Regions from separate parts of the Mucilaginibacter sp. BGA-UO-ETr-C110 genome, predicted to be linked through region 1. Evidence: riboswitches for the same ligand, from Rfam matches in the RefSeq annotation. Region 1 holds a riboswitch; each other region holds the start of a gene.

Region 1 (3,155 bases):
ACAGGGATCCAGTTTAACAAATGAGTTAACCATCGTGGTGTAATGGTTGATAATTGCGGAACAGTACGTGTTGCTACGGCTAACTGTCTGGCTGCTACATCGCCAAGGGCTGTTTGTTTTGCTTTTTGATCGGGCATTTTTTTGATAGTAAATAGTTGTTTTAAAGAGTGATTTGTGAGGAGCTGTTCAATCAATGGCTACCTGCTTTGCAATGATAAGAAATAAAATATATTAAATCTATAGGATTTATAGATTTAATTATATATTTGCCACATCAGTTCTTTAATGCTTATCGAGATAAGACGGAGGGAAAGGCCCCATGAAGTCTTGGCAACCTGTACAAATTTTATATGATGTAAAAGGTGCTAATTCCTGCTCCTGCTGAAAAGGAGAAAGATAAGAAGCTACAGGTTTATATAAATATCTCTACAGCTCTTTTCCCGGTAAGTTTTATAGAATACAAATTGATAACTGAAAGATAAAAACCAGGTACATGAAATCCTATAAAACCTTAATCACTGATCATGCAGGTATGTGTTGTTGCTAACCATTTAATTGTTCAGCAATAAAAACAGCATAATACTTTAATTAATATAGATTAACAGATCAATCGCCACCACTTGAACTGTTAAATGGATCGCAAAGCCGAAGGTCATCTAAACCGCATGCTTTGGATCCAACTTATCAACAAATACCATGAATCTGAAATTGAATTTTATCACTAAAGCCCGCATACAGAATGGTGGCATCCTTTTCTGTTGTTACCAGTATTGTTAATTCGCACAGTTCATTCCGGAAATTGATCCTGAAATAAGATCAACATCCTGGCTGTACTAAGTGCGTTGCTTTGCTATGGTGGTAAAACAGGCGTGTGCTGTACAGTCCAGGATGTTGATTATACTATAAAATATGAACTAATTATAAAATATACTACTAAATCTATAGATTTACTTGTAATTATAAATATTCTTGTTATCTTTACAGCATTCTAATTAACCCCACCATTAATTAGTTGATTTATAAAGACGAAGGGAGAGGAAGTCTCGATGATCTTCAGCAACTTTTCAGTTTGAAATAAGTGCTAAACTTTTTTCTAAATTTTTTTAGAAATATAAATTAACTATCATCATGAAAACAGTAAATTATCTACAATCTTATGTGCAGCCGGCATCGGGCTTACGATGTTGCAGCATTCAGTTTGCCTTTTGGTTTTAAGCATCAATCGCTAAAGTTTTTTGCGTATTTCTTTTTCCGGCCTTTGCAATAGGCCTAGGGAATTCTTATGCCCAAATTTCAAATCAGGCAATTATCACACTAAACTTCCAATAACTAAATTTTATAAAAATATGAACATTCACAATTATTTAACTAAAGCAAAATACCTGTCGTTAGGTTTGCTGATTAGTGGCGCAACCTTAGCTGCCGACAAAAATCCCCCCTCAAAATTTATTAAAGAAGGTGTATGGCGAGGTGTGTTTACCGTAAGTGAATCACAAGTGCCATTCAATTTTGAACTAAAAGGCAAAGATGCTGAACACGCTGTATTTACCCTGATCAATGGTTCGCGCCGTGATAACTTCCATGTAAAAGCAATAGGTAAAGATTCTGTTTACATTAAAATGAACACCTATGACGCTGCTTTGGTAGCTAAAATTGAAGATGATGGTAAAATAAGCGGCGAATACCGAAGCTTAGTACCCGGATTTAGAGGCAACTCACTCCCGTTTACCGCCGAATATGGTAAAAGCTATCGTTTTGTGGAACCAGGTAAAGACGTTGCCCCAAAAGCAGATCTTTCCGGTAAATGGGAGATCAAGACCTATAGTAAAGAAGCCGTCCCTGCATCTATCGCCATCTTAAAACAAAAAGGTAATAAACTTACCGGGGTTGTTATGACCGTAGTAGGTGACACCCGCGAACTGGAAGGTACCATTCAAGGCGACGAGTTTGCCCTGAGCGGCTTTACCGGCCCAAGTCCGTTTATCATCAAAGGAAAGATCAATGCCGATGGTTCGATCAGCGGTGAGGAGGGTTTTGGCATCTACAAAAACCTGAAATTTGATGCCGCCAAAAACGAAACAGTTGAATTGCCGGATCCTTACAAGCTTACATTTTTAAAAGAGGGTTATAAAAAACTTGATTTTTCCTTCCCTGGTATTGATGGTAAACCGGTTTCGCTGAGCGACAATAAGTACAAAGGTAAGGTGGTTATTGTAGAAATTATAGGTACCTGGTGCCCCAACTGCACCGACCAGACGGTGTTTCTTTCTCCCTGGTTCAATAAAAATCACCATCGTGGCGTAGAAGCTATTGCACTTGGTTTTGAGCAAAAAGACAGTCTTGACTATGCCAAATATACTTTAGGCAAGCTCAAAGAAAAATATGCTATCAACTATGATATAGCTTTTGGCGGCCTTGCCGATAAAAAACTGGTTGCTCAAAAACTTCCCGCACTTAATAAGTTCATTGCATTCCCTACAACTATTATTATCGACAGAAATGGCGATGTGCGCGAAATATATACCGGCTACACAGGTACGGTAACGGGTAAATATCACAAGGATTATGAAAAGAAATTTAACCAGTTGCTGGATAAATTGATAGCTGAGCCTGCACCTGAAAGTGCCGCGGTAAAAGATTTGGCCGTACACCCATCAAACTAACTATTAACCTATCTATAATTGATCAAATGAAAACACTCAATCTGATTACCTCATTCAAATGCCTGACAATAGGCCTGTTGTTTAGCGGAGCTGCCATAGCTGCAGATACGCCTCCGTCTGCAAAATTTATAAAGGAAGGCGTATGGCGTGGCGTATTTACTGTAGCCGAGTCAAAAGTACCATTCAACTTTGAGTTTAAAGGTAAAGATGCCCAACATGCCGTATTTACCTTGCTTAATGGAACCCGTCGTGATGATTTTCATGTGCAGCGGATCGGGAAAGATTCGGTATTTATAAAAATGAATACCTATGATGCTGCCCTGGTTGCCAAAATAGAAGATAACGGAACCCTGAGCGGCGAGTACCGTAGCCTGGTGCCGGGTTTCAGGGGCAATTCCTTGCCTTTTACTGCGGAGTATGGCAAAAGCTACCGCTTTGTTGAACCTGGTAAGGATGTAGCGCCCGCGGCCAACCTAACTGGTAAATGGGAGC
Region 2 (3,155 bases), 4.7 Mb from region 1:
CTGGATAGAAACGCCATCAAACCCCCTACTTAAAATAACCGATATTAAAAAGGTTGTCGCTATTGCCAAAGCCAGGGGAATTAAAGTGGTTTGCGATAATACTTTCGCCACGCCGATATGCCAGCAACCGCTTGTTTTGGGTGCCGACCTGGTGATGCACTCGGCAACTAAATATTTTGGTGGCCATAGCGACTTGATGGGTGGCGCATTGATCACTGCTGAAAAAAGTGATTGGTGGCAAAAAATACGCCAGGTACAGGAAATGGGTGGTGCTATCCCCTCTCCAACCGATTGCTATTACCTGGCTCGTAGTATTAAAACATTGCCTTATCGCGTTAAGGGCCATGTGCAAAATGCACAGTTACTGGCTGAGTTTTTAGAACAACACCCTAAGGTTGAACGTGTGCTATACCCTGGCTTGCCATCGCATCCACAGCATGCCATAGCTAAAGAACAAATGCTGGCTTTTGGCGGTATGTTATCCTTTATTGTGAAAGGTGATGAAAACGATACACACAACATCATTAACAAACTCAACTTATTTACCCGTGCCACCAGCCTGGGAGGTGTTGAAAGCCTGATCGAGCATCGTGCAACTGTTGAGGGGCCTGATACTAAAACACCAAGAAATCTGCTCAGGGTATCTGTTGGCTTAGAACATATAGATGATCTGATCGCTGACTTAAAGCAAGCCTTATTATAAGCTAAAAGCACAAAGCTAAAGGCTGAAAGTGATAACCCACTTATCAATTAAAGAGGCTTTTTGCTTTCCGCTTTGAGCGTTAAGCTTCCTCTTTTAAAATTTAATTTGGAATTTCAATATATATCACCCTATATTTGCAACAATATTTGGTAGCGATACCATTGATCAATTCTCCGCGATAGTTCGGGTTTTGATTTATAAAGAAGCGGCGAGAGATCAGGCTCAATGACCCGCTGGCAACCCTCCAAAATTGGAGAAGGTGCCAATTCCTGTCCCGGAAAATAACCCCGGGGAATATAAATTTATAACCATGAAAAGTTTAATTAAATTTAATCAGTACAGTATTTTTAACACCTCAAACGGTAGTATACAACATATTAGCTTAAATATTAGCAGTATTTGTATGTGTTGCTGCTGCTGATCGATCTGACACGTACTCTTTTTCCGATCCCGAAAAATACACGTGTTGCCACAACTGGTAAGGTCATTTACCAGTCCAGTTAAAAATCCATCAAATCGTTAAAAAATTAATTAAACACATTTCAATCTTACAACTATGTCTGCCAACAATTTAAAATTCGAAACCCTACAATTACATGCCGGTCAGGAACCTGATCCAACAACAGGTTCACGCGCTGTGCCGCTTTACCAAACCACATCATACGTATTTAAAAATGCGGAGCATGGGGCCAATCTTTTCGCGCTGAAAGAGTTTGGTAATATATACACCCGTTTAATGAACCCCACTACGGATGTGTTTGAAAAACGTGTAGCGGCTTTAGAAGGTGGTGTTGCGGCTTTGGCCACAGCATCGGGCCAGGCGGCGCAGTTTTTGACCTTAAACAATATACTGCAGGCCGGCGATAACTTTGTAACCTCCCCTTTCCTTTATGGTGGTACTTACAATCAGTTTAAAGTAGCTTTTAAACGTTTGGGTATTGATGCCCGTTTTGCAAAAGATGATACAGCCGAAAACCTTGAGGCTTTAATTGATAATAAAACCAAGGCTATTTACCTGGAAACCGTTGGTAATCCGGGATTTGCCATAGCTGACTTTGAAAAAGTAGCTGCTTTGGCAAAAAAGTACGATCTGCCGCTTATTGTAGATAATACATTTGGCGCTGCCGGATATTTATTCCGCCCGTTGGAGCATGGCGCTCATATTGTTGTAGAATCAACCACCAAATGGATAGGTGGTCATGGTACCAGTATTGGTGGTGTTATAGTTGATGGTGGTAATTACAATTGGGGTAATGGTAAATTTCCGCAGTTTACAGAACCATCTGAAGGCTACCATGGGTTGGTATTTGCCGATGTATTTGGCATAGGCGGCCCATTTGGCAATATTCAGTTTATTATACGTGCCCGTGTGGAAGGTTTGCGTGATTTTGGCCCGTCACAATCGCCGTTTAATTCCTGGTTGAATATCCAGGGTTTAGAAACCTTGTCGTTGCGTGTACAACGCCATGTAGATAACGCGTTAGAACTGGCTAAGTGGCTGGAGCAGCATCCACAGGTAGCTACTGTTAGCTATCCAGGGCTTCAATCATCACCATACCATGCACTTGCAAAAAAATATTTAAAAAATGGTTTTGGAGCAGTGTTATCATTTGAGATTAAAGGCGACAAACAACAGGCAAGTAATTTTATTGACAGTTTGCAGCTGGTAAGCCATTTGGCTAACCTGGGTGACGCCAAAACGCTGATCATTCAACCATCGGCCACAACACATCAGCAGCTATCTGACGAAGAACAGTTATCAGCAGGTGTTACACCAACATCATTAAGAATATCGGTAGGTATTGAACATATTGATGATATCAAAGCCGATTTTGAACAGGCATTTGCCAAAGTAAAGCAGCTTGCTGCAGAGTTAGTTTAATAGTAAGTGGTGAGTAAGTGAGTGGTGAGTTGAAAATAGAAACTCACCACTCAAGCTTAAAACTCGAATAATAGAATAATGAATACAGAAATATTTAAGTACACAGAAGCATTTGAATTCGAATCGGGCCAGGAAATACAGGATCTGGAAATTGGTTTTCATACCTATGGCAGGCTAAATAAAGCAAAAGATAATGTGATCTGGATCTGTCATGCACTTACAGCCAATGCCGATGTATTTGATTGGTGGAAAGGTCTGGTAGGTACCGGGTTCCTTTTTAATCCCGAAGAACATTTTATTGTGTGTGCAAATATTTTAGGTTCACCTTATGGAACAAGTAATCCTTTGAGTATAAATCCCGTAAGTGGACAGCCTTATTACCAGGCATTTCCGCAGTTCACTATCAGGGATATTGTAAAAGCTCACCAGTTGCTTGCTGACCATCTCCAGATCGATAATATACATATCCTTATAGGTGGTTCACTTGGCGGGCAACAAGCTGTTGAGTGGGCTATTATAGAGCCAGAACGGATCAAAAACCTGATCCTGATCGCTACCAACGCGCGTCAT
Region 3 (3,155 bases), 1.1 Mb from region 1:
TAATGGTATCGGCATATTCTACCAGGCGTTCGGTGGCATCATCCCGACGATTCAGCAATACATCCTCTACCAGCTCCAGCAGTGTTTTATCAATTTCCTGGTAAACCTCCAGCATACCGGCATTCACAATACCCATATCCATACCAGCCCTGATAGCGTGATACAAAAACGCGGAGTGCATAGCCTCGCGCACTACATTGTTCCCCCTGAAGGAGAACGAAATATTACTTACCCCACCGCTCACTTTGGCATGAGGCAGGTTTTGTTTTATCCAGCGGGTAGCTTCAATAAAGTCGACCGCATAGTTATTATGTTCTTCGAGGCCGGTAGCCACGGTTAATATATTAGGATCGAAAATAATATCCTGCGGCGGAAAACCAACCTCATTTACCAGGATATCATAGGAGCGTTTACAGATCTCGATACGGCGCTGCAGAGAATCGGCCTGACCGGTTTCGTCAAAGGCCATTACTACCGTAGCCGCGCCATAGCTTAATATTTTACGTGCCTGCTCCCTGAACTTATCTTCACCCTCTTTCAGCGAGATGGAGTTCACGATACCTTTACCCTGGATACATTTTAAGCCAGCCTCGATAACCGTCCATTTAGAGGAGTCGATCATGATGGGGAGTTTGGCAATATCGGGTTCAGAAGCTACCAGGTTCAGGAATTTCACCATCACCGCTTCCGAATCGATCATACCCTCATCCATGTTGATATCGATCACCTGCGCGCCGCCCTCTACCTGTTGCAGGGCAACGGCCAGGGCCGCTTCATAATCTTCGGCCAGGATCAGTTTCGAGAACTTGGGCGATCCGGTAATATTGGTACGCTCACCCACGTTCACAAAAATACTTTCGGGAGTGATGGTAACGGCTTCCAATCCGCTCAATCGCAGATTCGGATCCACCGTTGGAACTATTCTTGGCGAATATTTGGCGGCCCTTTCGGCAATGCACTTGATGTGCTCAGGCGTAGTACCACAACAGCCCCCTACGATATTCACCAGGCCTGCTTTTATAAAATCATCCAGCTGATGAGCAGTTTCATGCGCGGTTTCGTCATACTGACCAAACTCATTGGGTAAACCAGCGTTGGGGTAGGCAGATATAAACACATCGGCCTTTTCGGAAAGCTCGGCCAGGTGAGGGCGCATTTCTTTGGCACCCAAAGCACAATTTAGCCCTACAGAAAGCAGGTTAGCATGCCGTACCGAGTTCCAGAAAGCCTCAACCGTTTGACCAGATAGGGTACGCCCCGAAGCATCGGTAATGGTACCAGAGATCATGATAGGCAAATGCTTACCCGACTCATTTGCATATCGATTGATGGCAAATAAAGCCGCTTTAGCGTTCAGCGTATCAAATATGGTTTCAACCAGTAACAGATCGCTCCCGCCATCAACCAGGCCACGAACCTGGTCATAATAAGCCTCGGCCAGGTCATCAAATGTTACTGCACGATATCCGGGATCATTTACATCAGGTGATAGCGATGCGGTACGGTTAGTTGGCCCAACAGCGCCTGCCACAAACCGGGGTTTAGCCGGATTTTTGGTGGTATATTCTTCGGCCACTTCGCGGGCCAGGCGTGCTCCTTCATAGCTTAGCTCATAGGCCAGCTCTTCCAGCTTATAATCGGCCAGGGAAATTACTTGTGTGCTAAAAGTGTTGGTCTCAATAATATCGGCACCAGCGTCCAGATATTCGGCATGTATAGCCTTGATAATATCCGGGCGGGTAATGTTCAGCAGGTCGTTATTTCCCTGCAGGTCAGAGTTATGATCTTTAAAACGCTCCCCACGAAAATCCTGCTCGGTTAACTGGTACCGTTGTATCATGGTACCCATTGCCCCGTCAATTACCAGTATGCGTTTCTCTAATTCTTTTCTAATATCCATTTTCTCAGTGGGCAGTTGCCAGTTATCAGTGGGCAGTAAACTCAAATATCCAGATACAGCAAAAACTGCAAACTGCTTACTCAAAACTGTCAACTGTATAATAGCTTATCTCGAAAAGTCGGGTATATGACTGACTTTCGCTTATCTTTCCCAACGCTTTTTGTGTTGTTGAGTAGAATGTAGCACCTTGTATGGTACAGGTTGCTAAGACATCGCAGGGTCTAATCCCTCCGCCTTTCTCTATAAGCAATGCAAAGGTGCACAATAAAGCTTTAATATGCAATAGTTTTACCCCCTTCTGTTGTATACACCAAACGTGTTTACAATTGCATGAATATTCGGCCAGAGATATTGATGAGTTATGTCATGAAATCTCGGCGACCATGCCTCAAAAAACTTTTTAAACCTAAAATTTTAACAATTTTTTAGTCAAAAAAGGGGGTAAAAGACTTGCCTTTTGGCCATTTTAACAGAATTGTAATGCCGTTTTAACACTTTTTAACAAATTTTTGATGGGGTTTTGAAGATTTAAAAAGTATTAATTTATTGGCTATCAAATAACTACATGTCAAACGGTCGGCTTTTGGCCTTGTTTGAGCCTTAACTAAACAGCCCGGCTCTCTTTGCAAAGAACCGGGCTGTTGTATACAAATACCTTTTGTTGGCTATTATCTTCTTCTGCCGAATAAACGCAGAATCATCAGGAAAAGGTTGATGAAATCAAGATATAGGGTTAAGCCGCCCATCAATGCCATTTTTGAGGCCGATGCATCACCGTATTCTAAACCCGCGCCAATGCGTTTTAGTTTTTGCACATCATAAGCGGTTAAGCCTACAAATACAGCTACACCTACATAGCTAATGATATAATCTAAGCCACTGCTGTGCATAAACATATTCAATAAAGATGCTACGATAATACCAATCAATCCCATCATCAGGATTGGGCCAAATTTGGTCAAATCGGTATTAGTAGTATAACCGGCGATGGCCATTACACCAAATACTACTGATGTGGTAATAAATACGCCTAAAACCGAGCCTGCAGTAAAAATCAACAATATATAGCTTAAGCTAATACCCATTATTGCCGAAAACGCAATAAACAGGAACGCTAACACCCCGTAAGATAGCCGATTAAAACCAAAAGAGATGATCAATACGAATGCAAGCGGTGCGAACATCGTAATAGTACCCAAACCGGTATTACGGCCTGTGGCCGGATCGATAAGTGTATGAAGCAGGGCCTGATTCT
Region 4 (3,155 bases), 5.0 Mb from region 1:
CCTCGTCATTAGCCTTGGTGCGGAATGATATAAACGCCCCCATACGGGTACCATATTGCTCGTGACTACCTTTGTTGATCACCTGCTTATCCCAGGTACCGTATTTTTTGATCTGCTTATTAAATTTGATCACAAAATACCCCTTAAAATTCTTTAACTCTGGACCTAACTGGGCCGACTGCCTGTCGGGGTTGTAACCTGTTATTTCGTTGTTTACGGTGTCTACATGCACATAACCCTTCAGTTTTTTCATCCGCACAGTATAGTCATTGGCCCAATCTTTTAGCTCAGGGTTCAGGTTGATGCCCTGGATAATGATATGCGCCTGATCGGCCTTTGGAAAAGTAAACCGGAACATACCGCAGGTATTAGCGCCCGCTATTTCGGCTTTGATCTTTTCTGTACCGGTAGTTTTCAATTTTACTGAATAGTAATACGGCTTGGACACTTCATCTTTGTGGCTGAAGGAAAGCACGCGTTCTTTTGGTAAAACACGCAATTTACCAACCTGCGGCATTACCGAAACATAGCCATAATCGCCCATCCAAACGGTAGGCTGGTGACTGGCCGTGAACCCGATAACCTTGCTATCCTCATAGTGGTAAACCATATAGCTCATTTTGTTTTCGCGGCTTTGGGCTACAAAATTGGTCATGGCAAAGGGTACATTTACGCAGGGCATGGTGCCGCCGCCACCATTGCCTTCCTCAAAACTCTTGGCAAAACCTTTTAGAGAAGTGCCTATCAACGGATCAACATAATCAACCTCCTCCAGTTGCTTTTTGGGGATTGTGGTTTGGGCGAAGTTATCCGCGTAAACAAAAGTTAGTAAGCCCAACAGGCAGATGCTCCGTTTTAATTGCATAGTGAACAGAAGGTATAATTGGTGAATGATCTGATTACAGACCGAAAACAAATCTCTTATTTTTAAGGTCATATTTCTCAAAAATAGTTGAATTATTTACTTAATCGTTTTCACCAATTTTTGTTTGATTCACCATCCATTTTCATAAGAGTCCTCTGCCGAAAAACTTTTTAAACCTTAAATTTTAACACTTTTTTAGTCAAAAACAGCATAAAAACACTTGTTTTTTACCCGTTTTAACTAAACTTTAACGCCATTTTAACACTTTTTAACAAATTTTTGATGGGTTTTGAAAGGTTTAAAAAGTATTAAATAATTGATTGTCAAATAACTACACTAAAAATGGTCTATTTTGGTTTGATTTTGTCCTTAACCAAACGGCCCGGTTCCCTAAAAAAGAGAACCGGGCCGTTGCCTGATATACAAATATACTGATTTTTTTGGAGGGATGAAAGCCTCACCCCAGCCCTCTCCAAAGGAGAGGGAGCTAAATAACATGTTGAGTAAAGTCCTCTCCTTTGGAGAGGATTTAGGTGAGGCATCCTTTTGCCACCCGATTGTAAGGAATAAGCGAAAATCATTAAATAAATACAAAGTCTATGGGATTAATAGAATTATTTATATGTTTGCAGCCGAAATCGTTCTTTATTTCATTTTTTAATTATCCAGAAAGACTGAGGGAAGGGCCCTGTGATGTCTTAGCAACCTGTACAGATTGTTATAAAGGTGCTAATTCCTATCTGCAACCATTTGCAGAAAAGATAATGATATGTCCACACGCTTACGGCTATAGGCTGTTCTTCATACCTCTCCTATTCTTTCTGTTTAATTGCAATCTGTTAATTTTTTATCACCGGCTTAATTATAGTGGAGCCCTATTAATAAATTCAATGAACAACCAGTTTTTACTCATAGTTTATCTTTTCCTGTTTACCGGCATTGCAGCCCGCGCGCAAACTGTCGACTCTGCCAATATTGATCGCGGTTACCTGGTTAAAGTTGGCGAACAGGCTCCTGATGATTTTGAACTGGTACTCACCAACGGTACCAAAACTACCCTAAAGCAGTTACGCGGCAAAGTAGTAATACTACAATTTACAGCCAGCTGGTGCAGTGTATGCCGCCAGGAAATGCCGCACTTACAAAAAGACATCTGGGAAGCCTACAAAAGCAAGGGCCTGGTATTGATCGGCGTTGACCGTGACGAGCCCCTGCAAAAAGTACAAAAATTTCACCAGGATATGAAGATCACCTATGACCTGGCGCTTGATCCTGGTGCGGATATTTTTGGAAGGTTTGCCAATAAAAAGAGCGGTGTTACGCGTAATGTGGTGATCAATCGCGAAGGCCGCATCGTTTACCTTACCCGCCTGTATGATCAGCAGGAGTTTGCATCAATGGTTAAAGTGGTTGATGCACTGGTGAACAATAAAACCGCATCCGTAAACTAAAATAAATAATAAAGCATGTGTCCCTGATCCTGTCATCACACATTGCTATATCGATTTAACCATTAATCACACCGCACATGAAAACAAATTACATAACCTTAAACAACGCTTCTATTTTGAACATTTACGTTTTATTATCTGCTTCTACTATGAATACCCCTATGTCATCTATGCAAAACAAGTGTTGCTGCTGTTAAACTACAGCGTTGCTTAGGTCGGTCAGGCTTTTTTCTCAGGCAACATAGCACAACCCAACAATCAAAGCTTTTACAGTTTAAGGCAATATTATCAACAGCCCGATCATCCGATCTGCGGATGGCTGGCCGTCTTTAGTTTTCCGGATCCTGTATGGTATCGTTAACATTCACAATCTATTACCATGTTTAAAAATTACAAACTACTACTGGCAATACTATTGCCTTTTATTTTCATCCAAACGGTTGCGGCGCAATCTGTTAAAATAAGCGGGGTGGTAACCGCCAAGTCAGACGGGCTTCCCTTGCCGGGCGTAAGTGTTTCTGTTAAAGGAACAACCAATGGTGTACAAACCAGCAGCGACGGTAAGTTTACCTTAAGCGCCAAAGTAAATGACGTGTTACGGATAACCTATATTGGTTTTACCACTAAAGAAATATCCGTTACCGGGGCTGATGGATCACTCCATATTATACTCGAGGAGCAAGCTAACGCTTTGAACGAGGTAGTGATCACGGCGCTCAATATCTCAAAAGATAAAAAATCACTGGGCTATGCCGTACAGGGTTTAAAATCAAAAGATATCTCAGAGGCTAAGGAAACCAACCTGGTAAACGCGTTGGCCGGTAAAATAGCCGGTGTAA

The links. A riboswitch is a leader RNA that binds a small molecule or an ion and turns the genes downstream of it on or off. The one in region 1 is predicted to bind S-adenosylmethionine.
Region 2: another riboswitch for S-adenosylmethionine. It lies ahead of AC57BQ_RS07560 (O-acetylhomoserine aminocarboxypropyltransferase/cysteine synthase family protein); the one in region 1 lies ahead of AC57BQ_RS27075 (peroxiredoxin family protein).
Region 3: another riboswitch for S-adenosylmethionine. It lies ahead of metH (methionine synthase); the one in region 1 lies ahead of AC57BQ_RS27075 (peroxiredoxin family protein).
Region 4: another riboswitch for S-adenosylmethionine. It lies ahead of AC57BQ_RS06650 (TlpA family protein disulfide reductase); the one in region 1 lies ahead of AC57BQ_RS27075 (peroxiredoxin family protein).

The regions. Positions count from the first base shown of each region.
Region 1 covers NZ_JCAQPB010000002.1:6,268,503-6,271,657, forward strand. Annotated here, with positions in the region: gene AC57BQ_RS27070 (family 2A encapsulin nanocompartment shell protein) at 1-137, opposite strand, end outside; SAM riboswitch class I at 287-403, shown strand; SAM riboswitch class I at 1,015-1,118, shown strand; gene AC57BQ_RS27075 (peroxiredoxin family protein) at 1,347-2,663, shown strand; gene AC57BQ_RS27080 (peroxiredoxin family protein) at 2,690-3,155, shown strand, end outside.
Region 2 covers NZ_JCAQPB010000002.1:1,544,525-1,547,679, forward strand. Annotated here, with positions in the region: gene AC57BQ_RS07555 (trans-sulfuration enzyme family protein) at 1-703, shown strand, start outside; SAM riboswitch class I at 896-1,006, shown strand; gene AC57BQ_RS07560 (O-acetylhomoserine aminocarboxypropyltransferase/cysteine synthase family protein) at 1,260-2,585, shown strand; gene AC57BQ_RS07565 (homoserine O-acetyltransferase family protein) at 2,664-3,155, shown strand, end outside.
Region 3 covers NZ_JCAQPB010000002.1:5,164,594-5,167,748, forward strand. Annotated here, with positions in the region: gene metH (methionine synthase) at 1-1,900, opposite strand, end outside; SAM riboswitch class I at 2,039-2,149, opposite strand; gene AC57BQ_RS22165 (Bax inhibitor-1/YccA family protein) at 2,569-3,155, opposite strand, start outside.
Region 4 covers NZ_JCAQPB010000002.1:1,309,948-1,313,102, reverse strand. Annotated here, with positions in the region: gene AC57BQ_RS06655 (GH92 family glycosyl hydrolase) at 1-865, opposite strand, end outside; SAM riboswitch class I at 1,524-1,633, shown strand; gene AC57BQ_RS06650 (TlpA family protein disulfide reductase) at 1,756-2,316, shown strand; gene AC57BQ_RS06645 (SusC/RagA family TonB-linked outer membrane protein) at 2,696-3,155, shown strand, end outside.